Regions from separate parts of the Paenibacillus sp. FSL H8-0175 genome, predicted to be linked through region 1. Evidence: riboswitches for the same ligand, from Rfam matches in the RefSeq annotation. Region 1 holds a riboswitch; each other region holds the start of a gene.

Region 1 (4,326 bases):
GTTGTTACATGGTAAGGTTTCAGTAATTCCAACAAAGAGTAAATTCCCAAATGCTTGGGATTATGCCCACTGGCTTCGGTAGGTGAGCTTTTTTTTGTTTACAGAATGTTCCAGAATTATTATATTCAGATTATGTAAATGTTTCGTCCGGAAGAGATTATTCATAGTATATGTTCGGAAGGGTATTTCTGCTTCAGGAATTCCCGTAACAGAGATGTTGAGAGTATATAATGTTCCATATTATATACTCTGATTTCTCCTTAAATCTACACAAAGAAGCGCCGTCCCTTTGGAGACGCCGCTTCTTTATAGTAGATTCTATTCTTTTTGCTCAATTCTTGATTTTGGTGATCTTTTTGGCGGTAACTTGTGCAGGGAATGAATCATCACTTACTTCAAAAAACACTTTAATCTCATCGCCTTTTTTATATTTAGAAGGTGCAACTTTATTTACCCAAATGGCTTGAGAGTACTCATTAGATTCGAGAATTTCCTTGTATTCCTTGTTCAAGTCTTCTTCTTTTAATTCAGAAATTACTAAAATTCTTTTATTTTCTACATCTATTGTGTGTACAATTCCTTTCAAAACTTCATTATTCTTACTACAGGCGGTGACGAATAATAAAAAAACAAAAATAAGAGTCCATTTAATAGTAGTACGTGGTTTTTGAATCATGGACCTTCCCCTCCAGTGGTTACGACATTAGTTTAAAATCGGTTGCACAGGCATAGCATTTAGTACATTACCAATATAAGAATAAACAGCAGCCTTTCCATTATGACGACCTTTATTGATTCTGGGGAGTTACAGGTGAATGCCTGTAGTATTGATATTTTCATAAGAACTTTTGTTTGTATATAATAAAAATAAATGTTCTTATTTTAGAGGCGATCAATGATGGAAATGAGTATCGACCAAACGGTTGGGATTATTTATCAGGTCAAGGTGAGCAAGATTACACAACGCGAGATCGAGATCCGTGGCATCCGTGACAAACGTCCAACATAAACAAAGGGGATAAATATCATGCGGTGTATAACAATACGGCAGCCTTGGGCGACCTTAATTGCTCTTGGTGAAAAAGAGTTTGAAACTCGTTCATGGAGAACAGCCTACCGCGGCGAGTTAGGCATCCATGCCGGAATGAGGATTGACAAAAAGATTTGTGAACAGGAACCGTACAAATCAGTATTGGCGAAACATGGCTATACAGCGAATAATTTGCCGACAGGAGCTATTATTGCTACAGGTCAGCTCGCGGGATGTTATGTGGTTACTCCAGAGGTGGATTTAAGGGAATGGATCAATGGGAACGAATATGATTTTGGCGACTATAGTGAAGGACGGTTTGCCTGGAAGCTTGAAGGGGTTCATCCATTAAGCCATCCAATTCCAGCTAAAGGTCGGCTAAGCTTGTGGGAGCACTCTAATCACTTCTGAACGGCGAACAATATTTTTAATGTAATTTTTATGTGCCTATCAGCTATTTTTCAGGTTCGAGGTATATATTAGAGACACCAAACACCCCCCAGTGTTTTGTGGTATATCTCTCTCAGGTCTTGCCAACTCCCATGGTAAGGCCTATTTTTTTGTTCACTAATTGATCGGGGGGAGAGAGCGCAGCGGCTTCTATACAGCTTTACTTAATCTGGTACTGTTCTTCGTAACTCTTAAAAGATGAAATATCCAGCCCTAGGTATCTGCGCATATGGATGGCAGCTTGAGCCGCAACAATGTCATTCAACAGCAGCATTCGTTCATGATAGCCACGACATATATACTTGGCTTCAATTCCAGTATTAAGTCTGTTTTGCTCATACACCTTGATTCCCCGTCTTCTCATTTCTGCACGAACATCCCTTAGATCTGTTGTAGCTACTGCAGCAGCTGTTCCAAGCACCTCCAGATAAGGGGCGGGTGTTCGTAAGTGTGTAGATAAAATGGCGGAGTCCCGTTCGAAAGCTGATAAAATCATCGGAAGCAATAAATAAGATTTCACCAGCATGTTGTCCCTGCTTTCTGCTCTATGCATGAATCTCATCACCTCTAATAGGAACGTATATTCGTATTCTACCCCGATATTCCAAAAATAATCAATGGTATTTCTAAACAGCTTATCCAATGTGATTAAATTCACAACTTAATAACGAAGAATAAATTATATTAAAAATTGTAATAATAAAAATTAATGTATCGAACGCAAATAAAGGAGAATTATGATGGAAAAAGAGGGCAGCCTCCAGCGTGGATTGTTTTTTGGTTTAATTTTGAGTGTTCCCTTATGGATATCCATATTGGGCTATATACAGTTACTTTAAAATTTAATGAAAAACCTTATGCGAAGCGCCTTTAGGCGCTTTTTTTGTGTGGTACTAATGCGGGGAATTATCGAAAGGAATTGATTGACAATTGTGGGTGTCGGGAGCTAAACTGTTATTAATTCAAAAGTATTAAAAGTCATAGACTGTTATTGGATAGAATGCTTCAGCTACCAGTTCTGGACTTGCAGTGTAATACATATATATAGTCATGATAATAGCAAACCGTCTGAAAGGGCGGGACGCAAAGTCCAGGAGTCTAAAGTGTCTTAAAGGCACAATGACCGTCCGACTGCCATGAGAAGGGAATTTCACTTCTTTTTGGCGGTCTTTTTTGTTGTTAGGTCCTTTAGAGTTTCTGGTAATTATTCTGATTAATATAAATCATAGTTTTAGGAGGTGTGCCATTTGAAAAGAAGAATAAAACCGTTACTCTCGCTTGTATTAGCTGGGATTTTGACGGTAGGTAGTGGGCTTTCCTCATTGGGAGCTGGAGTTGCTGGAGCTAGTAGTTCTTCTACATTGGGAATTGCAGCGGTCTACAACGTGTTTATTCTAGGGGATATAACGACAGTTTCGGATACGGAAGGAAGGTTTGCTGCTGGAGGTAACGTTAACTTAACCAACTATAGTGTTGGAGATAGGTTGACCGCAGCAGAGGTTTCCCTGACTGACACACTTGTTGTTGGAGGGAATCTTACTTTCAACGGAGGTACTGTTTATGGGAATATCGTGTACGGGGGAGATTTTTCAGGGAATGTAACGCTCCTCAAGGGTGGTACAAAAAGACAGGGGAGTACGATTGACTTTTCAGCCGTAGGTCAGTCTTTGAAGGACAAATCAGCAGAACTTGCAGCATTGCCGGCGAATGGAACAACAGTGTACCAATATGGCAGCCTTACCCTGACAGGTACAGATCCTGCGGTCAATGTTTTTAATGTTTCAGGAGATAACGTCTCTAATACCTACGGAATTACAATAAATGTTCCTTCAGGATCTACTGCAATTATTAATATTGATGGTTCTAACGTAAAAATGAAAAACTTCGGATTTCTACCTAATAACGTGTTGAACAGCAAGAAAATTTTGCTTAACTTTAGCCAAGCTGCGTATCTTGATATGGCAGGCATAGGTGTAATGGGAAGCATACTTGCCCCCTATGCTCATGTTGATTTTATTAATGGTCAGATTAACGGTACTTTAGTGGCGGCTTCACTCAAAGGTACTGGTGGTGGTGAATTTCACCACTATCCATACGATGGTGATGAACCTGGACCAACGCCGACACCAACGCCGACAGTGACGCCGACACCAACAGTGACACCAACGCCAACGCCGACAGTGACGCTGACACCAACAGTGACACCAACGCCAACGCCAACGCCGATAGTGACACCGACACCGACACCAACACCAACGCCAACGCCGACACCGACACCGACGCCAACGCCTACAGTGACACCAACGCCGACGCCGACAGTGACACCAACGCCGACACCGACGCCAACACCATGTCCGACGCCGACAGTGACACCAACGCCGACGCCGACACCAACGCCGACAGTGACGCCAACGCCGACAGTGACACCGACGCCAACGCCAACAGTGACACCAACGCCGACAGTGACGCCAACACCGACACCAACGCCGACAGTGACGCCAACACCAACACCAACACCAACACCAACACCAACACCAACACCAACACCAACACCAACACCAACACCAACGCCAACGCCGACAGTGACACCAACGCCGACGCCGACACCAACGCCGACAGTGACGCCAACGCCGACAGTGACGCCGACACCAACAGTGACACCAACACCAACGCCGACAGTGACACCGACGCCAACGCCGACGCCAACGCCAACAGTGACACCAACGCCGACAGTGACGCCAACACCGACACCAACGCCGACAGTGACACCAACGCCGACAGTGACGCCAACGCCGACGCCGACAGTGACACCAACGCCGACGCCGACAGTGACACCAACGCCGACG
Region 2 (4,326 bases), 730 kb from region 1:
GGCGTATTTACTGGAGTATACGGATTTCGATTGAGAAGAGCCGTTCCGGGATCTTTTTCAGAGAATCGATTATTAAAGGGGTTATGAATGTGGCTTGTAATCATTGTGTAGTAAGAGAGCTGAATTTTCAAATCAAGGCTCATGGTGAGCTTAATCTTAGGGTTTTACCTGAGGTTATTCATCACTTGAGTAGAAGTAATACGATACATAAGGTGGAAGAAAATGTGATTACAATTAAGGAGGCTGGGGTGCGGGATTTTCTGGATTTCTGTAATGACCATATGGAGTCGGAGCAGGTTGAATTCCGTATAGATGACCAAACATGGAGACCTCTATCCGAATTACCCACTGTACTTGATATGGAGTGGATTGATGAGGTTATCACTAAGGGTCTTGTTACTTGCTACTTCCAACCGATTGTGAACGTAAGGGAAGAGATTTTTGCATACGAGCTCCTATCCAGATTTAAAAAAGAAGACGGATCTCTTATCTATCCTAATGAGATTTTTGCGGCGGCACGGAATCGTGGGCGTTTATATGCTTTAGACCGGTTATGTAGAATGACGGCTGTAAAATATGCTGCACCCTTAAATAAAAAAACGTTTATTAATTTTATCCCAACGTCGATCTACGCTCCAGAGTTCTGCTTAAGATCAACCGTTGAACTGGCCAATCAATTAGGCGTCGATCCTTCTCTTTTTGTCTTTGAAGTTGTTGAGACGGAGAAAGTGGATGATCTCGCTCATTTGAAAGCTATTTTGACATATTACAAGGATCGGGGATTTGAATACGCTTTAGATGATGTTGGTGAGGGCTTCAGCACGATCGAGATGTTATTGGAGCTTAAACCCCATTACATGAAGCTGGATATGAAATATGTTCAGGGTGTGTCCAGCGATCTGAACAAACAGAAAATAGCAAAGCAATTTTTAGAAAAAGCTTTAGAAATCCAATCCGTTCCTTTAGCAGAAGGTGTGGAGTTTAGAGAGGACTTTGAATGGCTTAAGCAGAGTGGTTATCAGTTGTTTCAGGGCTATTTATTTGGAAAGCCTGATCCTATTCCCAAACAGTAATCCTAATGAGTATATATCCGTCCAGAGGATGAGATGAATTTCAGGTCAGAGTCTGAGTACAGCCAACCCCCGGGGTTGTATAATTTAGGTAATTTGAAAAGGGGGACGGGATAGATATGAAATGGCATCAATTTGTAACGCGCTGGGCGGATTCTAGGGGCTTTGATGGACGAGAGATTGATTATCAATGGCCTTCTCCCTCATTTCCGGTCATCAGTATTCGCAGTAATCTAGGGCGATACTCAGGTCAAGCGTATGGCCGTGGAGGTAAACCCCGTGTGAAGACAGCCGTTGGATTAATCGCTATTGGAGATGTAGCTGTTGGCTTGATTTCCATAGGTGCGATAAGCGTGGGCGTATTATCCTTAGGAGCAATATCACTGGGAATGTGGTTAGCGATCGGAGCAATAGCACTTAGCTGGCTTGGCTTCGCAGTGGGAGCGATTGCGATTGCAGGCGTGGCTGTAGGAGCGATCGCAATCGCGGAAAAAGCGTTGGGGGCCATCGCCATAGGGGATACGGCGTTTGGTGCGATAGCGATAGGCAGGATCGCTGGGGGTGCCATAGCTATCGGACAATGGGCATATGGTGTAATCGTAGTTGGCGAACATGGTTTCGGATTAATTCCCGTCACGGGCGATGTGTGGAATTGGTTCCGGGGTTTGTTTGGATCGGAGAGTTAAGTAGACCTACAGTCCTAAAGGATGTCCTTCTCTTCCGGGATAGTCGATAAATAATATCTATCACATAAGAAAAACTAATTGCAATTACCTATACTCATTTCATACCAATTAATCATGCGATCAGATCTAGGCTTATGTTACTCTTTGAATGTATTCGAAACTTCATAGGCAAACCTATGGAAATGTAGGGACGCAAAGCTATAGGGACTAAGGTTATCATAACTATTGTCAGCCAGCTGCCAAAGAGTGCGTAACGCTTTTTGTTAAAATATAAGAAAGTATAAGTTATAAAACTATACTTAATATCTTATATTTCTCGCTTAAACGCTTACCGTCCTTATAAGGACGCCGAAGGCGTTTATGCTTGTTAAGGTTTAATAAAAATTAAGTCTTAATTTTTAGGCGACTTTATACGCAATCAAGCTACTCTTTTGGGGTAGTTTTTTTTGTGCCCATTTTTGGGCACTGGAGAGATTCATATGACATCTGGGGGTAAGAAGAGATGAAGAAAATGATTGCGATCGCTACATCGGCGGCCATGTTGGCCAGTTTTTCGAGTGAGGCAGGTTATGCTTTAGCAAGTGAGGCAAGCAAGGTAAATGTAACAAAAACAGTGGCGCAAAGTAAGGTTAACTTATTAAGCAACGCCTCGGTTATTCCGTTTGAGCTGTACGGCAAGGATGCTCTAAATGCCTATAATGAGGTTTTTAGAATGAATCCAGCAAATATTAAATCCATCACAAATAACGGTGGCAACTACTCAGGCTCGCCTATAGCTAAGGCTATGGATGGGGATATGAGCACGCATTGGGAGACTGGCAAACCGAATAGTTCAACGTTTACGAATGAGGTTGTGTTTGTTTTCAATGAGTCCACTGAATTAAATAGAATGGTATACGCGGCTAGGCAATCCGGTGCGAAAGGTAAAGGTTTTGCTCAAGAATTTGATATCTACGGCTCCACTACCGATGCGGGTGATTTTACGCTCGTGTCTTCTGGAGAATATACAGGCTCAACCGGTGATGTAGTGGAGATTCAGTTCGCACCTACGGCTTTTAAGAGACTTAAATTTGTCTTCAAAAAAGCGAACCAAGATTGGGCGAGTGCGGCTGAGTTTTCTTTTTATAAAGAGGATAGTGTCTCTGCTAAAATGAAAAAATTATTTACAGATGATACCTTGAGCCAAGTTAGTGCTGCCTTTAATACGACAGAGAAATTAACAGCTTTAGAGAATGAAGTGCAGGCACATCCACTGTATGCGCAGTTTAAAGAAGAGATAGAGAATGCAAAGATCCTTTTGAAGAACCATCAGGTAGAGGCAACGGCAGCCAAGGTTTCGAAGCTAAAAGGGTATGGAACAGCCTATGAAAATGCCTATAGCCAAGCTTATAGAATGCCGAATGCAAACGTATCAAAAGTAACGGTGAACGGTGGAAGCTACCCAGGTACGAAGCCTGAATATATGCTGGATGACCAGCCCACTACGCATTGGGAAACGAACAAAAACAATGATGCAAGCTTCACGAATGAAGTCGTGTTTGAACTAGCGCAAGCGGAAGTGCTGGACAGAGTGGCTTTTTTGGCTAGAGATAACCGCAAAGGATTCCCAGAGGCTTTTGAAATCTATGCATCAGAGACGAGTAAAGGAGAGACCTTCCAACTTGTATCTAGCGGAACCGCGATTAGTACCAATGACTTTCTGGAATTTAAATTCGAACCGACGAAGTTTAAAAGATTAAAATTTAAGTTCACAAAAGCTAATATCAACAGACCTTTTGCGGCTGAATTTAGATTTTATACAGAAGATAAAGTAAGCGAAGCTGTAAATGGTATTTTCACAGATGGAACGATGAGTGCGGTTGTGCCTGCTTATAATAGCGTCGAAGCAATCAACGAATTAGAAGAAGCGGCAAAAGTACATCCGCTCTATCCAATCCTGAAAGATTCTTTGGATTTAGCTAAGAGGCTAGTGAATGGTGAAGTTCAAACCGAAGGCACCATCATTGAGGCGGAACAACGTGGAGATATGAAAAAGCATGCGCAGGAAAACCTGAGAATTGGTTTTGGTACGAACAACCAGCCTACAGGTCTCGTTGCAATGCCTGGAGATACGATCAACGTTTATGTGGATGCAGCTTCTAACGATAAGCTACCTTCTTTAGTCTTTTCTCAACAAGAGGCCGCTTGGAATGTTTGGGCTAGAGGTGTGCAATTGCGTCCAGGTAAGAACATTATAACCGTTCCTGAATTTGCTATGAATAGTTATTATGCACATGAAGTGACTAAGGGCGGCACCGTTTATATCGTAAATCCCTATACAGCAGAGGAACAAGGGAAAGCGCCATTGATCCGCTTCGAAGGTTTAGAAAAGATTCCTTTTATGACCAAGACCACGGATCCAGAACAATTCAAAACCTTCTTAATCACATACAAACAAAGACTGGACGAAGATAAAGCGGCTCATCCAAATGTTCAAGATCGTAAACTCATAGATGTGGTAGAACTGGCCAGCGATCATGTTATTTTCACAGGAACGGCGACGGAGGCGTACAACAAATATATTACGCAAG
Region 3 (4,326 bases), 180 kb from region 1:
CCGACTTCATGCAGGCGAGTTGCAGCCTGCAATCCGAACTGAGACCGGCTTTGATGGGATTGGCTCCACCTCGCGGCTTCGCTTCCCGTTGTACCGGCCATTGTAGTACGTGTGTAGCCCAGGTCATAAGGGGCATGATGATTTGACGTCATCCCCACCTTCCTCCGGTTTGTCACCGGCAGTCACTCTAGAGTGCCCAACATTACTTGCTGGCAACTAAAGTTAAGGGTTGCGCTCGTTGCGGGACTTAACCCAACATCTCACGACACGAGCTGACGACAACCATGCACCACCTGTCTCCTCTGTCCCGAAGGCCGCTGCTATCTCTAGCAGATTCAGAGGGATGTCAAGACCTGGTAAGGTTCTTCGCGTTGCTTCGAATTAAACCACATACTCCACTGCTTGTGCGGGTCCCCGTCAATTCCTTTGAGTTTCAGTCTTGCGACCGTACTCCCCAGGCGGAGTGCTTACTGTGTTAACTTCGGCACCAAGGGTATCGAAACCCCTAACACCTAGCACTCATCGTTTACGGCGTGGACTACCAGGGTATCTAATCCTGTTTGCTCCCCACGCTTTCGCGCCTCAGCGTCAGTTACAGCCCAGAAAGTCGCCTTCGCCACTGGTGTTCCTCCACATATCTACGCATTTCACCGCTACACGTGGAATTCCACTTTCCTCTTCTGTACTCAAGCCACCCAGTTTCCAGTGCGACCTCAGGTTGAGCCCAAGGTTTAAACACCAGACTTAAATAGCCGCCTGCGCGCGCTTTACGCCCAATAATTCCGGACAACGCTTGCCCCCTACGTATTACCGCGGCTGCTGGCACGTAGTTAGCCGGGGCTTTCTTCTCAGGTACCGTCACTCCGGTAGCAGTTACTCTACCGGACGTTCTTCCCTGGCAACAGAGCTTTACGATCCGAAAACCTTCATCACTCACGCGGCGTTGCTCCGTCAGGCTTTCGCCCATTGCGGAAGATTCCCTACTGCTGCCTCCCGTAGGAGTCTGGGCCGTGTCTCAGTCCCAGTGTGGCCGTTCACCCTCTCAGGTCGGCTACGCATCGTCGCCTTGGTGGGCCGTTACCCCACCAACTAGCTAATGCGCCGCAGGCCCATCCCTCAGTGACAGATTGCTCCGTCTTTCATTCTTCTCTCAGGAGAAAAAAGAAATTATCCGGTATTAGCTACCGTTTCCGGTAGTTATCCCAGTCTGAAGGGCAGGTTGCCTACGTGTTACTCACCCGTCCGCCGCTAAGTTATTTTGAAAGCAAGCTTTCAAAATAACTCCGCTCGACTTGCATGTATTAGGCACGCCGCCAGCGTTCGTCCTGAGCCAGGATCAAACTCTCCAATTAGTATTGAAAAGAGCGATATGCTCATTTTGAAACATCTGACGAGAAAATTAATTCTCTAATTTTGGATTTCACTTGCGTGATTTCCTACTCACTCGTTGTTCAGTTTTCAAAGATCAAGTTCTCGTTGGCGCCGTTTAATGTCTCAGCAGCAACTCTTATAATATATCATGTTGTTTTCAGAAATGCAAGCTTTATTTTTCGAAGCTTTTTATCAGCCTCGTCTATATCGCCTGTACGCTGTCTAACAACGCTTACCTATAATACCCCAACTATTAATAGAAAAGCAACCCCTAATATAAAAATAAACAACTGGCTTAATAATTAAGCCAGTTGTTTATTTAATAGAGTTATGTTTCTAGGGACGAACTTAATAGTATTTTGCCGCAGTATATTTGCTTGAGGCTTTAATTAAATCGGTTTTCTTATCACTCTTTGCAAGTCCTGCATCCACTGTAGTATCAATGGTAACCCACTTCCCATTAAGCAACACTTCGTTCCATGCATGATATTGCGTAACGTAGCTTGTATTCCCCATTACCAACTTAGCAGGAACATCTACACTCCGCAGCATTGCGGCAAAAAGAGAAGCGTAATCATAGCAAATCCCTTTTTTAGTAGTCAATGTCTTATCGATGCTTGGAATATAATCAGTAGTTACACTATTAGCAAGAGAGTAATCATATTGTACATTCGCAACTACATAGTTATAGATCGCTTTAACTTTCTCTTCGTCTGTTGTTTTGCCTTGTACTAATTGTTTAGCTTTGACAATCGCTTTATCAGAAGAACTCCATTTCACATTCTGTACGGAGCCCAAATATACGGAATTCGAGTCACTCATGGTTACGTCTACTACTTCGGAATATAATGCTTTGTATTTATTGCCGGTTGTGTTCTCCAGAACAGAAACCTTATACGTCCCATTTCCTTGTTGCAAAGGGAAGTCCTCAGCTTGTCCAGAAGCATACAAGTTATATGTATAGCTGCTGTTATCTTTGGTGATCATGAGTTTGATTCTTTTATCTTTCGGAATATCATAGTTAATACCAATAACACCTTGAGCCACTTTGGATGTAATCAACCAGCTGGCATCTGCACTTGCAGCTTGAGCTGTACTTACCGGAACTGAAGTCATTAGGACGAACAACGCCACCAGCATAAAATAAACCTTTTTCACGGATAAAACTCCTTTCGGTAGCTGGCTGCCATCCTTTCGGGAAGGCCCTTTAGCTTTGCGTCCCTACCTTTCGATAGGTTTGCCGTTATCGTATAAGCTCTATCTGTTCTAGCTTTACTAGATATAATTGATAGAATCCATTTGAAACAAACAAAAAAAGCCTCTTCATTCGGTAGCTGGCTGCCATCCTTTCGGGAAAAGGCCCTTTAGCTTTGCGTCCCTACCTTTCGGAAGGTTTGCCGTTATCGTGTTTAGCTTTCATAGTATAATACTATCATATTTATAGTTGTGAACAAGACCTAATTTACTAGATTACCCATTATTTTATAAATATCTCCCGGTATTTGTGTTTTCTTGTCATTCACTATTCTCCTTTTGTTAATTTGGCATGAACAATCAGCCGATGCGTTGGATTCACTAGCGGATCACATGTAATCAGAGTAAGAATCTTATCCTTGTCATTCCCGTCAAGAACGGAGACATCACTCGGATCTACAACAGAAATATCGTATACCTCATAGTTAAACACCTGATCACTAGTCTTTACCGTGATAACATCCCCCACAACAACCTCATTCAATCTGTTAAACAAACGCCCCGTAGTTCTAGCCCGATGCGCCGCGATTGCAGCATTCCCGATCTCTCCAAGGGGTGCCGTTTCTTTCATATGGGCTGCAGCATGTTTCATATTAGCTTTTGTAGCCCCTTCTAATACAGGCAGCTTCAAATCAATCTTATCGATTTCAATTAGTGCGATTACTTTGCCACCGACTTCAATCTCCGGTTCAGGCTTTTCTGTCTCTTGGGGTTGGGGCTGTGCCTGGGCATCCAGAACCGATTCCTCTGCTAACAGCTGAGTAACTTCAGCATACCTGCTCTTTAGATCTGGCTGGGGAGTACTATCGGCAGTGCTTAGTTCAGCCGTTTCTAATAACTTCTCCTGCTGCCTGTCGTTGTACCACTCGTTAGCTGTCGGATATAACATGATAAGTATCCCAGCCAGTATGAGTAGATAGGAGAATTTACGCAATGTTATTCACCTCCGTATATTGTTTCTATGGTTATATACAAATCAAGCAGAAACAGCTACTTGCCTTTAAGCATAGCAACTCCTTCTGCCTGAAATTAATGTTTAAAATACCCATTTACGACTTCCAAAGAAATTGATGATCACCGTGATAAAGGTAACCAGCACCTTGGAGATCAAGACTTGAATACCTAGTTTGTCTGTCAACAGATGCATTAACAACAGTGATATTCCGAGCACTACCAGATTCAGCACGATAAACTTGACCAGCTGTACGCGGTCGAAGCCTTCTTTATTCCCCCGGTTGCGATCACGAAAGGTAACTTTTTTATTCAAAATAAAGCTATTCGCCGTGCCTGCACTATAGGAGATCACCTGCGCCAATGCGTATACCATCCCTAGTGAATTCAACAATGTGAAAATCACAAAATCAATAAGCGTATTGAGCAAACCTACGGCATTAAATTTGAGGAACTGTATGAATGCAGCGCGCAAGTTCTTATCTGACATCATTGTGGTCCTTCCGGCGGTCCAGTTGTTCTTCGTTCTGGTAGCCTTTAGTCTCACTAACAATATATAGCGGTCTATCTTTAGACTCGTCATAAATCCGTCCGATATACTCCCCAATCACACCCAACAGCATCAGAACAATACCGTTAAAGAGCAGATTGACACCTACAATGGAAGCCCAGCCCGGAACCGTCCAGGAGGTGAAAAATATCCTTTGGAACAAGACGAAAAATAAATAGAGAAAGCTAGAAAATGAAAGA

Evidence for each region. Region 1 has a riboswitch for cyclic di-GMP ahead of MHH46_RS02550 (choice-of-anchor A family protein). Riboswitches for the same ligand answer to the same signal wherever they lie in the genome.
Region 2: it holds a riboswitch for cyclic di-GMP, as region 1 does, so the genes downstream of both, MHH46_RS31045 (NPCBM/NEW2 domain-containing protein) here and MHH46_RS02550 (choice-of-anchor A family protein) in region 1, are expected to answer to the same signal.
Region 3: it holds a riboswitch for cyclic di-GMP, as region 1 does, so the genes downstream of both, MHH46_RS03340 (transglutaminase family protein) here and MHH46_RS02550 (choice-of-anchor A family protein) in region 1, are expected to answer to the same signal.

Annotation. Positions count from the first base shown of each region.
Region 1 is NZ_CP150299.1:575,300-579,625, forward strand. It holds gene MHH46_RS02535 (DUF3221 domain-containing protein) at 332-676, opposite strand; gene MHH46_RS02540 (ASCH domain-containing protein) at 1,028-1,441, shown strand; gene MHH46_RS02545 (hypothetical protein) at 1,641-2,138, opposite strand; cyclic di-GMP riboswitch class I at 2,529-2,619, shown strand; gene MHH46_RS02550 (choice-of-anchor A family protein) at 2,728-4,326, shown strand, end outside.
Region 2 is NZ_CP150299.1:7,000,429-7,004,754, reverse strand. It holds gene MHH46_RS31060 (Crp/Fnr family transcriptional regulator) at 1-34, shown strand, start outside; gene MHH46_RS31055 (EAL domain-containing protein) at 225-1,073, shown strand; gene MHH46_RS31050 (hypothetical protein) at 1,190-1,756, shown strand; cyclic di-GMP riboswitch class I at 1,914-2,000, shown strand; gene MHH46_RS31045 (NPCBM/NEW2 domain-containing protein) at 2,259-4,326, shown strand, end outside.
Region 3 is NZ_CP150299.1:756,602-760,927, reverse strand. It holds rRNA gene MHH46_RS03345 (16S ribosomal RNA) at 1-1,352, opposite strand, end outside; gene MHH46_RS03340 (transglutaminase family protein) at 1,720-2,529, opposite strand; cyclic di-GMP riboswitch class I at 2,543-2,623, opposite strand; cyclic di-GMP riboswitch class I at 2,698-2,780, opposite strand; gene MHH46_RS03335 (class D sortase) at 2,894-3,559, opposite strand; gene MHH46_RS03330 (GtrA family protein) at 3,662-4,069, opposite strand; gene MHH46_RS03325 (glycosyltransferase family 2 protein) at 4,056-4,326, opposite strand, start outside.